3 regions of the Desulfoluna sp. CLI2B genome follow, and region 2 is predicted to be linked to each of the others. Evidence: riboswitches for the same ligand, from Rfam matches in the RefSeq annotation. Region 2 holds a riboswitch; each other region holds the start of a gene.
The links. A riboswitch is a leader RNA that binds a small molecule or an ion and turns the genes downstream of it on or off. The one in region 2 is predicted to bind cobalamin.

Region 1 (3,276 bases), 2.2 Mb from region 2:
CGGGCTCACCGGCGTGAATACCCAGATTTTTATCTTTGCCATCTTCGGCTACTATTTCCTCGCCACCATCCTTCCCATCGACAAAGTCATCGGAAAGATCTATCCCCTGCTGGGAGCTCTGCTGCTCATCACCACTGTCGCCACCGTGGTGGCCCTGATGTTCGGTGGCTATGAGATTCTGCCCAACCTGGATGACCACCAGCGCCCATCCTGCGAACAAGCCCATCTGGCCCCTGCTGTTCTCTCATTCCCTTCCTGCGGTGCCATCAGCGGCTTCCACTCCACCCAGTCTCCCTTGATGGCCCGCTGCGTCAAAAACGAAAAGGACGGCCGCGCTGTTTTTTACGGCGCCATGATCCTGGAAGGGATCATCGCCCTGATCTGGGCCACCGTGGGACTCTCTTTCTACAAGTCTCCGGAAGCCCTGAACGCCGTAATTGCTGCTGGAACTCCTTCAGCTGTTGTCTCTGAAGTCTCCAACGTTCTTCTGGGGCCCGTGGGCGGCTTCCTGGCGGTTATCGGGGTTATCGTTCTGCCCATCACCAGCGGGGACACCGCTTTCCGAAGCACCCGCCTGATCCTGGCCGAGTCCTTTAAGGTGAGCCAGTCCCAGACCGCCAAGCGGCTCATGATCGCCGTGCCCCTGTTTGCTCTGGGCTTTGTCATCTCCACCCAGAACTTCGGGATCATCTGGCGCTACTTCGGGTTCTCCAACCAGGCCCTGGCCACTCTGGTTCTCTGGTCCGCCGCTGTCTTCCTTGCCAAGGAGATGAAGAACTACTGGATCGCCTGCCTGCCGGCGACCTTTATGACCTCTGTGGTGGTCACCTTTATCCTTCAGGCCAAGATCGGCTTCGGGCTTTCCATCGGAACCTCCACCGTCATCGGCGTGGGTACCGCCGTGGTACTGCTCTGCCTCTTCCTCTTCAAGTTCTCCGGCGTACGGGCAGCGAAACGTGCCGACGGACTTGCTGAATAAGCACTGCCCGTGAAGGAATTTCCCATCATGTTCCCTGTCCGGTGCCATTGTTCGGAATTTTAACGGGATGGCCGTCGGGCAGGGAATGGGGCGTGGGCCTTAGATTGGCTTGACAACCGGAAAAGTGTGGCTTAGGATCACATCCTATGCTTGGTGCAGCTAATGCTTAATAGGGAACTCCGTGAGAATCGGAGACGGGCCCGCCGCTGTAACCGGGGACGTCCTTTGCAACAACGCCACTTTCTTGATGCGTCCGAAGTAATCGGGTCGAACAATGAGGGGAAGGCGCGAAGGTACGGATGATCCGGAAGTCAGAAGACCTGCCATGCGCTATATGATGTCCCGTTGTCTGATGTTATCGTCATATCTTCACCGTGGTGAAAGGGGCGGCCTGAAACAGGAAAAGCCGCCGGAACACGGGGATTGAATCATATAGAAGTGGCGCACTGCCGTGGTAAAGGGTGCGCCCGACTTTGAGGATTGAATACGGAATCCCCATGCTTGCATACGATTGCAGGCATGGGGATTTTTTTGTTTGGAAGACCCGAAAATCTGTCCCCGTCACGGCGGCCGATTTTCGGGTGAGTACGTGACCGGGTCCCCGCAAGGGGTCTTGCATACACGCAGGAAGGGAATCCCGTGAAAATCGGGAACGGTCCCGCCGCTGTAACCGGGAACCGTACGGCACGGATAAGGGGTATATGCCTCTCATCCATAAGCCACTGCCCGCTGCTGGCTCTCCTTTTCAGGCCGGCGGCAACCAGGGCGGGAAGGTGCGCCGTTCGGAACGCCCGGGAGTCAGAAGACCTGCCCGGCATAAGACGTGATGTTTTGGGTGCGGCATGCCGCATCACAAGACCCCTGCGGAGAACAGGGGAACCGCGTGATGAAAAGGGCGAAGCAAACAGGGAACAGCCCTTTTTCGGAGATGGTCGGACCGGAGGGGCTGTGCAAGGAGTCAGCCGGGCTCCGGTCCTTTGTAAATGATCAGTTTATAAAGGAGCCGATGATGAAAAAAGGCATGATTCTTTGTGTGCAGGGGCAGCTACCCGAAGGCGTTGCCCCGGATGACCTGCTTAAGGGCGGCCATCTGTCCTTTGACGTGGACAAGGTGGCCGTGGTCTCTCCCCTGGACGGAGAAGGAGACATCCATTGGGCATGGTGGCGCATGATATCCAAGGGGTTTACCTCGATTCAGTGCCGTATGGCCGGGTATGAAAAGGGGCGTATTGCTTTAAAGGGAGGCAGCGTTCCCATCTGGTCCATCGGTTGAATGCCTGGGTATCATATTTAATAAATACACCTGTTACGTACGGAGATTTAAAAACGATGAAAAAGACGACCCTTCTGCTTTTGATTGTATCACTGCTGTCCTTTCTGGGTGTAAATCCCGCCACGGCAGCCACCAAAAAAGAGGCGGTGGACGCCGTGGTTATTGCAAGCTTCGGCACCAGCTACCCCGAAGCCCTTCAGGCCATCCTCACCATCGACAAAGAGATGAGAAAAGAGTTCCCCAAGGCAGAGATCAAGCACGCCTTTACCTCCAACATCATCCGGGGCATCTGGCACGACCGCGCCGATGACGCCGCCTGGAAAAAAGCCAACCCCAACGTTCCCGAGTGGCTGTATGACGTCAAAGGCCCCCTGGCCACCTTCGGTGCCCTTCAGGAAGAGGGCAAAAAGCGCGTGGTGGTACAGACCACCCACGTCTACGCCGGGGAAGAGTACCTTGATCTCAAGGCCTATGTGGACGCCATTGCAGGCATCGATACCCTTCGCGCCAAGTGGAAGCCCTTCTCCTACATGACCATCGACCGATCCGCCTCGGCAAAGCCGGGTTGCACCCCGAGTACCGCAATGACATTGAAGCCGCCGCCAAGACCATGGCCGCGGATGTGCAAAAGGCCAAAAAGATGGGCGCTGTGCTGGTCTACATGGGCCACGGCAACGAGGTGTTTCCCACCAGCGCGTACATTGAATTCCAGAAGACCATGAATGCCATGTACCCTGAGGTCACCACCCTGGTGGGGACCGTGGAGGGCTACCCCGGCCTCGATGACGTCACCACCGCCCTGAAGCACATCAAGGCCAAGAAGGTCTTCATGAAGCCCTTTATGGTGGTTGCCGGTGACCATGCCAGAAACGACATGGCCGGCGACGAAGACGACGCATGGAAGACCGTTATGGAGAAGATGCGTATCAAGGTGACCTGCGAACTCAAAGGCCTGGGCGAGAACCCCGAGTGGGCCAAGCTCTACGCAAAGCATGCCGTGGACGCGGTAACGGTTCACACCGGC
Region 2 (3,276 bases):
AGATGAGGTCTTCGGCCTTGGAGTAAAAGCCGGTTAAAGAGAGATTGAATTGCTTGGCCAGGCGAAGGTCCACGCCGAGGTCGTAGGACCAGATGGTCTCGGGCTTCAGGTTCGGGTTGGACTCAAAGGGCACCCCGGGCATCATCATCCAGGTAGGGGTATAGAGTTCGTTGAGGTTGGGAGCGCGGAAGGCTTTTCCCGCGGAGGTCCGGAAGCTGATGGTGTCGGTGGCACGGTAAAGAAGGCCGACCTTGGGGGAAAAGGCGTTGTCGGACTCGGAGTTGGCATCGTAGCGCATGCCGAGGGTCAGGGTGAAGGCCTGGAACAAGTCGCTTTCGCTCTGAAGGTAGATGGCCTGGTTGGAGATGGACTCATCCATCTTGGTGCCGACGAGGGCGCCGTCTTCTTTTTTGTTTTCCCATTCCCCGCTGAGGAAGTTGGAGTCCACCCCGGCGGTGAGGTAGTGATTGTCCCCTGCGGCCATGCCAGTTTTGATCTGGATGCCCGTGTCGCGGCCCCAGTACTCACGGGTTCCGTAGTCGAAAGAGTAGGAAGAGGCGCCGCCGCCCATTCCTCCCATGCCTCCGCCGCCACCTGAGGAGCCGGCCTTTTTGGAGATGAGCTCAGAAATGGCATCGGATTTGTCATAGTTGGTGTACACCCGAAAGTCCAGGTCCACCCGGTCCGCCAGCAGGGTGCTGGCATTGGCATTAAGGAAATAAAAAGTCCGTTCGGTCTCTTTTTCCCGTTGTGTGGGTTGGTAATGGGTGTACCCGTTTTCCGATTCGGTCAAGGCCAGGTTACCGCTGAAGGAAAGGCGGGTCTCGTCGGAAAGGTCGTAACAGAACTTGCCGAAGAATCGCTGGTCGTCGTAGGCGGAGTGGTCGCTGATGTCGGTGAATTTTCGGTCAAATGTGTCGGTGGTGTTGTTGTAGGAGTAACTGACCTGCTGGTCCCGCTGGTAGAGGTTGTCGACCTGGCGGTGGCTGGTGTTGAGGGTGTAGGCCAGCTTGCCCTTGCGGCCCGATGCCTCGACACCGGCTTCTCGGAGGCCGAAATTTCCCGCCTTGACCCGGGGGGTGACCTCCAGCCCTTCGGTTTGCTTCTCTTTGGTGATCACGTTAATGACCCCACCCATGGCGTTGCTGCCGTACAGAGAAGAGAAGGCACCTTTGACCACCTCCACTCGTTCGATAGCACCGGTCTGGATCTGGTTGGGGTAGATAAAGCCCGTGAGGGCCGAGTTTGTGGGGACACCATCCACCATGAGGAGGACGCGTTTGCCGCTGCCGACGCCCCGGATGTTGATGGCCATGGGGGAGGTGATACCGAAGTCCGAGGGACGCCTGATATCTACACCGGGAAGGCGCCTTAAAATGTCATCCACGTTGTTTGCCGGTGCTGTTTTGATCTCTTCCCTTGAGACAATTTCCACATCGGCGGTGACTTCATCCGGGGATTTTGCATTTCGTGTGGCAGTTACCACCACTTCATGAAGGTTGGAAGTGGCTGTGTCGTCTGCAAAACTTCCCGCAGGAAGAAGCAGGGCGGCAGCCAGGAGAGGGGCTAGAAAAGTACGCTTCATCTTTTCTCCATTGGCCGGTGTTGCCTGGAAAAAAGGGGGCGTGGCATCGTGGGCTGCTTCAGAACAGTTGCCCTACACACCACGTCGACCTGTTTCAGGCAACAGCCGTCGCGTTGTGCCGGGATAAAAAAATCCCGGATCATCATGAATAAAAATGATCTGGGATTCCCTGATTTCTTCCGCAGATTTCCGGCGCACCTTTCCCTTGTCCACGGAGAAAGGCACCATATGACATTCAGGCAGGTATTCTGACTCTCGGGTCATCCTGAGTCTAACCCGCGTCTTCCCGGCATGAAACATGCCAGTGACATCCTTGCAGCGTTCGTCTCCGATCACAGCGGCGGGCCCGTCCCTGATTCTCACAGGGTTCCCTTTTGGCCTTTTTACAGGCACCTGAATGGTGTACTTTTTGTTTGCGAGTTCCATAAAATAGCTGACATAAGATAAATGTCAACCATGATTTTTCATTTATGAGAGAATTTTTAAAGAATTATCCCCACCGAAGCATTTTGCTTAACATATATCTTCACAACGATAGATATAAATGAACAGTTAGAGCGACTCAGTCCGTTGTCAGCACGGGGCAGGCCTCTTTTTTTTCTTTTCGGGCGTCCAGAGTGGTCCACACCGTTGCCAGGAAGGACCCTGACAGGTTGTGCCAGAGGCTGAAGATGGCGCCGGGAAGGGCCGATGCCGCGGTGAAGTACTTGATTGAGAGGGCCACGGCAAGGCCGGAGTTCTGCATACCCGCTTCGATGGCGATGGTTCTGCATGTTTTTTCATCGAGCCCCAGGAGCTTGGGAAGGCCGTAGCCCGCTGCCAGGCCGCATCCGTTGTGGAGGATGATGGCCAGGGTCAGGGGAAGGGCCAGGGTGGAGAGCCTGGGCTGGTTGAGGCCGATGATGATGCCGATGAGCCCCACGATGGTCACCACCGAGATGAGGGGAAAGACCGGCTGGATTTTTTCCAGGTGCTCCTGAAAGAGGGTGTTGACGAGGATGCCTGCGGCCACGGGAACCACGACGATTTTGAGGATGCTCAGGAACATGGGGAGCATGGCCACGGGCACGGTGGCTCCCACATAGAGCTGGGTGAGCAGGGGCGTGAGTAAGACCGCCAGAAAGGTGGAGGCTGCGGTCATGACGATGGAAAGGGCCACGTCTCCACCGGCCAGGAAGGCCACCACATTGGAGGCCGTGCCCCCGGAGACGCTTCCCACCAGGACCATGCCCACCATGAGCTCGGGGGACAGGCCCAGGGCTCTGGAGATGAGAAAGGCGGCCAAAGGCATGATGAGGTACTGGATGGAGATGCCCAGAAGGATCACGTGGGGGCGCTTGAGGGGCTCTTTGAAGTCCCTGGCGCGCAGGGTGGCACCCATGCCGAACATCACCACCATGAGCAGGGGAACAATGAGGGGCTTGAGTTGGGCAAAGTGCTGGGGAAACCGGGCTGCCACCACACAGATGAGAACGGCCCAGACCACAAAGAGTCGGTTAAATCGTTCGATCCACTTAAGCATGACACGTCTACTCCTGATAAAAAAAGTTGGGGCTTTGTCACGACCCGGGGCGCTGACAGAAGCGATGGGGTGGAAGTGAATTGTGACCTGTGCCTTTGGGCCAGATGATGGGCAAAGGGCACTTGGGTTTGTAGACCGGTTTGAGACGTCAATAAGTAATCCAGGGGGC
Region 3 (3,276 bases), 2.7 Mb from region 2:
TCGGGTTGTTTGCCTGGGGCATGACCAAAGCCAATGCATAACCCGGATATTTCCTGGAAACCATGCAACCGCAAACCGCCTCCAACACGAAGCCACCCTGTTTATAGGCCACGGCACCGATCACCCGGCCTGGACGCGATGCTGAAAAGCACCTACGGCCCCAGTGCCTTTACTGGGGTGGTGGAGGGCTTTCCCGAGGCTGAGGATATCGTAAGTACGGTTAAAGCAGCCGGTTTTACACGGGTGAAGATCGTTCCGCTGATGCTGGTGGCCGGGGTGCATTACCTGGAAGACCTGGCTGGCGACGATGAAGACTCCTGGAAAAACCTCTTTGCAACAGAAGGCATTGAAACCACCTTCATTGATCGGGGTATCGGGTACATGCCGGAGATTGTGCGGCTCTTTGTCCGGCACCTGGAAGAGGCTATGGACATGGTCCTTGAAGCGGAAACGGTGTGAGGCCTTTCTATTGACGTGGTGAGTCAAGCCGCAGGATCTGTTTTTTTATTGTTATGCATTTTTATTTTTACTGTAACATAAAACCGTTACACTCTTAACTGCAGGCATGAGCAAAAGGAAAAAACGGCGCCCCTTGTTCACGCACAGAGGGGGTGACAAAAAAGATAAGAAAGTGTTTGACACACGTCGAATATCTTGTGTAGATAAACATACAAATTGATCTCTGGTGCACGCTTCTTTTTTAACAAAAGAGATGCTGCTTAAAAGGGAACCCCGTGAGAATCGGGGACGGGCCCGCCGCTGTAACCGGGGACGAACTTCGTATATACGCCACTGCTCATGATCTGAGCGGGAAGGCGCGAGGGTTCGGACGATCCGGAAGTCAGAAGACCTGCCAGGGTGAATTCACCTGCTTATGCTTTTTGTAAAGTACAATCAGGTGAGGGGTTTCGTTCTCGCGGTAGGAACTGGAGACCTGATCAGACGACATGGGAAAAACGGCCCCATGCCCCCTTTTTATTGTAGGCTTCATGGGGCTTTTTTTGTTTGGGCGAAACGCCCGAGGTGTCTCTCTTCTCTCCTTATACCCAGCCCCCTTGAATGGAAGCCCCCCGCAACTCGAAACAGCAGTGGTTCAGGTGGTCGTTCTGCATGGAGGATCGCCGCCTCCGGTGCAAAAGAAGTCTGATGCTTGTGGAAGGAAAAGTAATGAGAAAAAGTCTGATGATCGGTGCTGTCGCCGCCTGGGTGGCGGCCAGCTCCCCGGCCTGGGCAACCGACGCTGCCCTGGATGAATATGTGGTGACCGCGTCGCGAGCCAAAGAGAGCATTACGGAAGTGGCGGCGGCTGTGACGGTGATTGACTCGGAAACAATCGAGAACTCCTCGGCAAGAAACTTGGGAGAGCTGCTTGTGGAAAAGGGCGGCGTTCAAATACGCGAGTATCCCGGAGCTCTGACGACTGTGAAGATCCGTGGGTTCAGCACAGACACCCATGGAAACGACCTGATGGGTAATGTGCTTATCCTCATTGATGGTCGCCGTGCAGGGACCGGCAACGCAGCCAAACTGATCACAAAAAATGTTGAACGAGTGGAAATTATCAAGGGGCCTGCAGCCGTTCAGTACGGTTCGGCGGCCATGGGTGGCGTTGTAAACGTTATTACCAAAAAAGGGACCGGGAAGCCCACCGTTTCAGCTTACGCAAAGACCGGATCTTATGACTACAACGAATTTGGAACTGACGTGTCGGGAACCGCTGGCAAAATCGATTTCTCTGCGTCTGTATCCCATTCCGAAGAAGGCGATTACGAAACAGGCAGCGGCAAGGAATACTTGAACACGGGTAATGATGGAATCCTTCGTGCCAGCCTGAACACAGGGTATGAGTTTTCTCCCGGACACCGCATCGGATTGACGTATACGCTCTTTGATGGCGACGACATCGGCAACCCCGGCAGTATCGACGCCAACGACCTGGACAACACAAAAGATTCGGAAAACAGCTCCTACGACGTTACTTATGACGGGAAAAACAGCACATCGTCACTGGCATGGATGCTTCGATACTTCGGCGGAACGGACAAAGACACGTGGAATGACCCTTCAGATAGCAATGCCTCGGGGTGGGATGACGGCATTCCCAGTGTGCATGAAACAGACAGCAAGGGCGCTCAGGCCCAAGTTTCATACGATGGTCAGCGATTCGGGCTTACCACCGGCGTGGATTGGGTGGATTATGATGTGACCAACGAGCCCAGTGCACCGAATAACACAGCATTTGACAACACAGCCGGATTTGCCCTGGGAAAGGTTAAACTTCTTGACCAGAAATTAATTCTCATCGGTGGGGCTCGGTATGATCACTACTCCGTAGATATTTCCGGAGATCAAGGCAGCGATAAATCCGATGATGACCTGAACCCAAGCCTGGGCGTTGTCTACAACCTCTCCAAGCAGGTCAAGCTCAGGGCATCCGTTGCCGACGCCTTTCGCATGCCCTCTGCAGAACAGCTGGCCGCTGATTTTACGTCTTACGGGACTCATTATGTCGGCAACCCGGATTTGAACCCGGAGAAAAGCCGAACCTATGAAGCGGGAGTGGATATTACCCGTGGTAGCTTAAAAACAGGCCTCACCGTTTTTACCACCGAATATGATGATAAAATCGTGACTGACAAGCAGCATGGATTTACTACCTACAAAAACCTGGATGAAGCAACCATCAGTGGCGTTGAAGGCGAATTTTCCTACACATTCTCCGACATCTTCGGGGGCTGGGAACTCAGGCCCTACGCCACGCTGACACATCTTTTCAAATACGAGGATGCAGAGACCGACAAAGACCTCAAGTATACATCGGATCTCGATATTTCAGCAGGCATCGCTCTGACCGATCTGGATGGGTTCTCTTCGGATCTCAGCGTCTCATACCTGAGCAGCCAGGATGTGGTTAAATACAACCCAGACTGGTCAACATCCGATGTGACGCTTCCTTCGGTCACCGTGACCAATTTCACCATCACCAAACGCGTGCTGACCACGGACAAACTAGGGAGCCTGTCCCTCCGCGGTGAAGTGAAAAACCTGTTTGATGAAGATGCGGCCTATGTTCTGGGATACCCCATCCCGGGCCGCCGATTTTTTGCCGGGGTAACCTGGTCCTACTAATCCGGGTTGTCCCCACGACCCGGGCTGGGACCGGTTTCCCCGCTCACCAATTTTCGCCGGACCTGTGACACCGGCGGAAAATCAGGGGGGCATCGTCGCCCCCTTGAAAACCCCTTGAAGGCCGTGCCCGGCGCATCAGGGCAGGCC

Region 1: linked by a shared signal. The riboswitch ahead of ACOYW2_RS03370 (hypothetical protein) and the one ahead of ACOYW2_RS22905 (TonB-dependent receptor plug domain-containing protein) in region 2 are both predicted to bind cobalamin.
Region 3: linked by a shared signal. The riboswitch ahead of ACOYW2_RS10550 (TonB-dependent receptor plug domain-containing protein) and the one ahead of ACOYW2_RS22905 (TonB-dependent receptor plug domain-containing protein) in region 2 are both predicted to bind cobalamin.

The regions. Positions count from the first base shown of each region.
Region 1 is NZ_CP186557.1:691,046-694,321, forward strand. Features, by position in the region: gene ACOYW2_RS03360 (carbon starvation CstA family protein) at 1-17, shown strand, start outside; gene ACOYW2_RS03365 (carbon starvation CstA family protein) at 1-979, shown strand, start outside; cobalamin riboswitch at 1,114-1,321, shown strand; cobalamin riboswitch at 1,558-1,808, shown strand; gene ACOYW2_RS03370 (hypothetical protein) at 1,986-2,252, shown strand; partial or broken gene ACOYW2_RS03375 (sirohydrochlorin cobaltochelatase) at 2,309-2,677, shown strand; gene ACOYW2_RS03380 (sirohydrochlorin cobaltochelatase) at 2,764-3,276, shown strand, end outside.
Region 2 is NZ_CP186557.1:4,917,778-4,921,053, reverse strand. Features, by position in the region: gene ACOYW2_RS22905 (TonB-dependent receptor plug domain-containing protein) at 1-1,585, opposite strand, end outside; cobalamin riboswitch at 1,807-1,997, opposite strand; gene ACOYW2_RS22900 (bile acid:sodium symporter family protein) at 2,148-3,107, opposite strand.
Region 3 is NZ_CP186557.1:2,199,413-2,202,688, forward strand. Features, by position in the region: gene ACOYW2_RS10540 (cobaltochelatase subunit CobN) at 1-41, shown strand, start outside; gene ACOYW2_RS10545 (sirohydrochlorin cobaltochelatase) at 139-459, shown strand; cobalamin riboswitch at 667-872, shown strand; gene ACOYW2_RS10550 (TonB-dependent receptor plug domain-containing protein) at 1,168-3,129, shown strand.